2 regions of the Pseudoduganella sp. GCM10020061 genome follow, and region 1 is predicted to be linked to the other one. Evidence: predicted binding sites of a transcription regulator. Region 1 holds the regulator's gene; the other holds the start of a gene.
The links. The regulator LexA, encoded in region 1, represses DNA repair genes until DNA is damaged. The targets are predictions, from matches to a motif close to ACTGTATNNNNATACAGT.

Region 1 (3,406 bases):
CCGAAGGACGTGGGCGCGGGGCTGGTGGTCAATGCATTGACCAAGTCGATCGGCGGCCATGGCAATGCGCTGGGCGGCTGCATCACCGATACGGGCGCCTACGACTGGCAGGCGTACCCCAACATCTTCGACAGCTACAAGAAGAACCCGCCGCGCATGTGGGGCCTGGCGCAGCTGCGCGCCAAGGCGCTGCGCGACTTCGGCGCGGCGCTCGGTCCGGAAGCGGCGCACCACATCGCGGTGGGCGCCGAGACGCTGGCGCTGCGCATGGAGCGCGCCGCGTCCAATGCCTTGGCGCTGGCGCGCATGCTGGAAGCGGATCCGCGCGTGGCCCATGTGTACTACCCCGGCCTGGAATCCCATCCGCAGCACGCGCTGGCCGCTTCGCTGTTCCGCAGCTGCGGCTCGCTGCTGTCGTTCGAGCTGAAGGACGGCATCGACTGCTTCGATTACCTGAACCGCATGACGGTCGGCATCCCGGCCAGCAACCTGGGCGATACGCGCACGCTGGTCATCCCGGTGGCGCATACGATCTTCTTCGAGATGGGCGCCGAGCGCCGCGCGCAGATGGGGATCGCCGAATCGCTGATCCGCGTCTCGGTCGGCATCGAAGACCAGGACGACCTGCTGGCGGACTTCCGCAACGCGCTGGACGCATAACCGATCAACCGACCGACCCACTGACCTCCGACGACAACATGACCAAATTCCTGTTCTGCTTTGCGCTGGCGATCAGCGCCCCAGTATTCGCCGCCGGGCAGTCGAAGCCGGTGACGCCCGAATTGGCGCAGCAGCGCGAGGCGCGCAAGGCCGAGATCGAGCAGTGGACCACGCGCTACGACGGGTACGAGCTCAAGTCGGGCGAGTTCGCCTGCCGCACGCCGCGCATTCCGCAGATCTCCAAGGACAATGCCGAGATCACGGCGGTGGGCGAGCGCGTCACCAAATGGCAGCACTGCTACAACCGCTTCGTCGATAACCTGAACAAGAAGGAAGCGCCGGAAGCGCGCATCCCGAAGGACGTGTTCGCGCTGATGACGCCGGAGGAGAGGGAGAAGGCGATTGCGCGCATCAAGGCGGCGCAGGCGGAAGTAGGGCTGACGGCCAGCGTCAAGGCCAAGACCATCATGGCGGACTACGATGCCTGGCGCGTCGCGACGGATGCCTGGGTCAAGGATCACAACGAGACAACCAAGCATATCCAGGAAGAGTACGGCGGGGACCGGGTGCGCCGCCCCACCACCATCCCGAGCGCCGGCCACTAAGGTCGACAGGGGCTGTCCCCGGCAGGGGACGCTCCCTGGCCTTTAACGCGAGCGATAGTCATCCCAGCGAAAGCTGGGATCCATACACCGTTCGTTCAGTGGAACAGGCCAAAAGCCCGGAAACTCCGTATGGGTCCCAGCCTTCGCTGGGACGACAACCAATTTCTTAATGCCAGGTGCGCATCAGGCCGACCGCCAGGCCTTCCAGCGCAAAGTCATCCGCCTCCGGATTGACGGTAATGATCTTGAAGTCCGGGTTCTCCGGCAGCAGCTCGATGGTCGAGCCGGTCTTGCGGTAGCGCTTGACCGTGACGTCGTCGTTGATGCGGGCGACCACGATCTGGCCGTTCTTCGCGCTGTCCACCTTTTTCACCGCCAGCAAATCGCCGTCGTTGATGCCGGCATCGCGCATCGACCAGCCGCGCACCTTCAGCAGGAAGTCCGGCTTGGCCGAGAACATGGCCGCATCCACGCTGTAGGTCGCTTCCACATGCTCGGTCGCAAGGATCGGCGAACCCGCGGCGACCCGGCCCACCAGCGGCAGCGCCATCATCAGCGCAGCCGGCACCGCAGGCGGCGCCTCGGCGGCCGCGCCCAGCAGGCGGATGCCGCGCGAGGTGCCCGGCGAGATCTCGATCGCGCCCTTGCGCGCCAGCGCCTGCAGGTGCTCTTCGGCCGCGTTGGCGGACTTGAAGCCCAGCTCCTGCGCGATTTCCGCGCGGGTCGGCGGGAAGCCGGTGTTGTCGATGGCTTCCTTGATCAGGTTGAGGATTTGTTCCTGCCGGGCGGTGAGCTTGAGCATGGTTATTCGGCTGTATGTTAGACCAGCCTGTATTTTTGTACAGTATTTCGCATAATGCAAGGAAAATGTGGTCTATGCCTGCATTCTGACGCGCTGCGGTCCTACAGGGCTTTGTGGGAGGGCGAACAGAGGGGAGGGCGGTGCCGCGCGATGATGTCAACATAGACAAAAGGACATCATCATGAAACGCATTCCCATACTTGCATTGTGGGCCGCGTGCGTGGCCGGGCCCGCCGGCCTGGCCCAGGCGGACGTCGTTAAATGCACCGATGAGCAGGGCCGCGTCACCTTGACCGACATGCCTTGCCCGAACGCGGTGGTGGTCGTGCCGACCGACGAGAACGGCAGTCCGCAGCTGGCGGCGCCGTCGCCGTCGCCGTCCAGCTGGCCGGAAGACACCGGTTACCAGTACCCGAACAACCCGGCGCGCGTGGTAGGCGGGGTGGTGCGGATCACGCTGCCGCCGGACGAATTCGGCCCGCGCAGCAGGCGCGAAGCGTACAAGCGCATGTCGCGCCCGGCGCCGACCCGCATCTTCGCGACCGACGCCGCCACCCTGCGCGCCGCGCACACCACGCTGACGATCCTGGACAACGAGCCGCGCCACCTGGCCGGCCGCTGAGCAAGCGCAGTACCGCCCGGGCGCGGACGGCGCCGGTGCCCCCACACCGCCGTCCGCGCCCACGGGCGCCCGCATACTCCCCCTGTTTTTCGCGCCGCTTCCGTGCAAACCGCATACCCCCTAGGGGTATCCGCGCAGCGCGCGTTTCCGAGCGGATACTCCCCTACTTGAACCGCAGCGCCGATCGCGTTATAATTGCCGGCTTTCCCTTCCCACACCCGTCTTGACGCCGGGGTGGGCATTTGTTTAAACGTCCTTAAGGAGTTATTGATGCGTCATTATGAAATCGTTTTTATCGTCCACCCGGACCAGAGCGAGCAAGTTCCGGCGATGATCGAGCGCTACAAGACCACGGTCACGACCCGTGGCGGTAACGTCCATCGCGTGGAAGACTGGGGCCGCCGCCAGATGGCATACCAGATCCAGAAGCTGCCAAAGGCACACTACATCTGCATGAACATCGAGTGCGACAACGAGACCCTGGTCGAGCTGGAAACCGCATTCAAATTCAATGATGCCGTGCTGCGTCACCTGACCGTGAAAATGAAGAAGGCTGAAACCGCACCGTCGCCGATGATGAAGTCGGTACAACGCGAAGACGCAGCCAAGAGCCACCGCGCAGAAGCTGCACAAGCAGCTGCTCCAGCGGCCTAAGTGAACCAGCTCGTCGTTGTTGCGACGATCATCGAGCGCGACATACTGCGCTACACCCCGGCC
Region 2 (3,406 bases), on a different contig from region 1:
CCGCCAGCGGCGTCTTCATCTGGTGCGCGGCATCGGCGATGAAGCGCTTCTGCATCTCGATGGTTTGCGACAGGCGGTCCAGCATGTCGTTGAGCGAACCGACCAGCGGCGTGATCTCCTCCGGCACGTGGCGCGCGTCGATCGGCGACAGGTCGTCCGGGCGGCGTGCGCGGATGCGCGCCTGCAGTTCGGCCAGCGGCGACAGGCCGCGCGTGAGCGCGAACCACACCAGTGCCAGCACGATCGGCAGGATGATGAACTGGGGCAGGATCACGCCTTTGATGATCTCGTTGGCGAGCTGGCCGCGCTTGTCCAGCGTCTCGGCGACCTGCACCAGTGCTGGCCGCGTGCCGCCGTTGTGCGTGGCGGCGACGGGCGGATTGACCCAGGCGTAGGCAACGCGGACCGGCGTGTTGTGGAAGGAATCGTTGCGGAAGCGGACCTCGCCGGTGCGAGCCGGCCTATCCTGCGCGGGGGCGGGCAGGTCCCGGTCGCCGTCGAGCACGCGGCCGCCTGGGGCTGCCACCTGGAAGAACACCGCATCGGTATCGTCGGCGCGCAGGAATTCGCGGGCGGCGGGCGAGACCTGCGCCACCAGCTTGCCGTCCACCTCGCGTACCTGCTGCGCGATCAGCGAGACGCGGTCCTCCAGCGCGCGGTCGAACGGCTGGTTGGCGATCGACTTGGCGACCAGGTAGGTGATCGCGATGCTCATCGGCCAGAGCAGCAGCAGCGGCGCCAGCATCCAGTCGAGGATCTCGCCGAACAGCGAGTGCTGGATGCTTTCCTCCGGCTCCGGGCTGGGCGGCTCGTAGAGCTGGGGCGGGTCGTCCACGGGCAGGGGAATGTCCCCGGCAAGGACCTGGTCTTTCGCTAAAGAGCCGGCATCTTCGCTGCTGTTCACCGCGGCGCCGGATCCTGGAATTTCTCGAGGCAGTAGCCCAGCCCGCGCACGGTGGCGATGCGGATGCCGCCGGTCTCGATCTTCTTGCGCAGCCGGTGCACATACACCTCGATCGCGTTGTTGGACACTTCCTCGCCCCACTGGCACAGGTGGTCGACCAGCTGCTCCTTCGACACCAGCCGCCCGGTGCGGGCCAGCAGCACTTCGAGCAGGCCCAGTTCGCGCGCGGACAGGTCCAGCATCTGGTCATTGATATAGGCGCTGCGCCCGACCTGGTCGTACACCAGCGGGCCGTGGCGCACGGTCGCGCTGCCGCCGCCCTGGCCGCGCCGGGTGAGGGCGCGCACGCGTGCTTCCAGTTCCGACAGCGCGAAAGGCTTGGCCATGTAGTCGTCCGCGCCCAGGTCCAGGCCGTTCACGCGCTGCTCGACCGAATCAGCCGCCGTGAGGATCAGCACGGGCAGGCGCGAATTGCGCGCGCGCAGGCGGCTCAGGACTTCCAGTCCGGAGAGTTTAGGGAGACCGAGGTCGAGGATGAGGAGATCGAATTCCTGGGTGAGCAGGGCGGTATCGGCTTCCTGTCCGTTCTTCACGCAATCGATGGCGTAGCCGGACTGGCGCAGGGAGCGGGTCAGGCCGTCGGCGAGGACGCTGTCGTCTTCGGCAAGTAGAATACGCATGATCGAATTTGATTCAAATCAGCCACGGTTAAAAATGCTGCTTGCAAAAACTACTGTTCTTTTATACAGTATCGAAAGTGAAACGCAGCTCCCTGGCGCAATCTTAGACTGAAAGATGACAATGGACGATAAAAAAACGGCAGTATCCGGCGCAGAAAAGGCCAAGGCCCTCGCCGCCGCGCTGGCCCAGATTGAAAAACAGTTTGGCAAGGGCTCGGTGATGAAGCTGGATGCGTCCGCACCAGTGGAAGAAGTGCAGACCGTGTCGACCGGCTCGCTCGGCCTCGACATCGCCCTGGGCGTCGGCGGCCTGCCGCGCGGCCGCGTGGTCGAGATCTACGGCCCGGAATCGTCGGGTAAAACCACGCTGACGCTGCAAACCATCGCCCAGATGCAGAAAATGGGCGGCACCTGCGCGTTCATCGACGCCGAGCACGCGCTGGACGTCACCTACGCCCAGAAGCTTGGCATCAACCTGTCCGAACTCCTGATCTCCCAGCCGGATACCGGCGAGCAGGCACTGGAAATCTGCGATGCGCTGGTGCGCTCCGGCTCCGTGGACCTGATCGTGGTCGACTCGGTCGCCGCGCTGACCCCGCGCGCCGAGATCGAAGGCGACATGGGCGACTCGCTGCCTGGCCTGCAGGCCCGCCTGATGTCCCAGGCGCTGCGCAAGCTGACCGGCACCATCAACCGCACCAACACCCTGGTCATCTTCATCAACCAGATCCGCATGAAGATCGGCGTCATGTTCGGCTCGCCGGAAACCACCACCGGCGGCAACGCGCTCAAGTTCTACGCCTCCGTGCGCCTGGACATCCGCCGCACCGGCTCGATCAAGTCCGGCGACGAGGTGATCGGCAACGAGACCAAGGTCAAGGTCGTCAAGAACAAGATCGCGCCACCGTTCAAGGAAGCGCACTTCGACATCCTGTATGGAGAAGGCACCTCCCGCGAAGGCGAAATCCTGGACCTGGGCGCCGACAACAAGGTCATCGAGAAGTCCGGCTCGTGGTACAGCTACGAAGGCGAACGGATCGGCCAGGGCAAGGACAACGCACGCACCTACCTGAAGGAGCGTCCAGCGCTGGCCCGCGAAATCGAAAACAAGGTCCGTGCGGCCCTGGGCGTGCGCCCGCTGCCGGTGATCGTCGACGAAAACGCGCCGGCGCCCAAGCTCAAGGCCGTCGACTAAGCTGCCATGGCCGCCCAGCAGTTAAGCCTGAAGGCGCGTGCCCTGCGGTTCTTGTCGCTGCGGGAGCACAGCCGGATCGAGCTGGGCCGCAAGCTGGCCAAGTATGCCGAGGAGGGCGACGACGTTGGCGCCCTGCTCGACTTCCTTGAGAAGAACAACTGGCTGTCGGAGGAGCGTTTTGCCGAATCGCTGGTGCACCGCAAGGGCGCGCGCTACGGCAACAGCCGCATCGTCGCCGAGCTGCAAAGCCACGGCATCAAGGGCGAAGCGCTGGATGCACTGAAGGCCGGCCTGGCGCAGGACGAGACCGCGCGCGCCTGCGAAGTCTGGCAGCGCAAGTTCGGCAAGGTGGCGGAGGACCCGGCCGGGCGGGCGAAACAGGCCCGCTTCCTGCTGGCCCGCGGCTTCTCCCAGCGCGCCGTCCGTACCGCCATGCAAGGCACCCTCGACGACGAATAGAGACTGGGGACTGCCCTCGGGGAGTCCCCAAACCCGCAGCAAAACCGGAGCGTCTTCCACCGCAGCTGGCGGCCACCCGCGCAACTGCTCCTCACCGGTGGAGGGCGCTACGCTTTTCCTGCCATGTCGGCATGCCAAGCGCATACGCATACCCCCCTGCTTTTTTCA

Region 2: recA (recombinase RecA) is a predicted target of LexA. The motif match lies at 1,637-1,654, and genes of this name have one in related genera.

What each region holds. Positions count from the first base shown of each region.
Region 1 covers NZ_JBHUJS010000012.1:65,390-68,795, reverse strand. Annotated here, with positions in the region: gene ACFSQR_RS16025 (cystathionine gamma-synthase family protein) at 1-660, shown strand, start outside; gene ACFSQR_RS16020 (hypothetical protein) at 699-1,265, shown strand; gene lexA (transcriptional repressor LexA) at 1,432-2,067, opposite strand; gene ACFSQR_RS16010 (DUF4124 domain-containing protein) at 2,249-2,689, shown strand; gene rpsF (30S ribosomal protein S6) at 2,960-3,343, shown strand; gene priB (primosomal replication protein N) at 3,344-3,406, shown strand, end outside.
Region 2 covers NZ_JBHUJS010000003.1:757,297-760,702, reverse strand. Annotated here, with positions in the region: gene ACFSQR_RS10820 (sensor histidine kinase N-terminal domain-containing protein) at 1-847, opposite strand, end outside; gene ACFSQR_RS10815 (response regulator) at 901-1,584, opposite strand; gene recA (recombinase RecA) at 1,706-2,779, shown strand; gene recX (recombination regulator RecX) at 2,786-3,238, shown strand.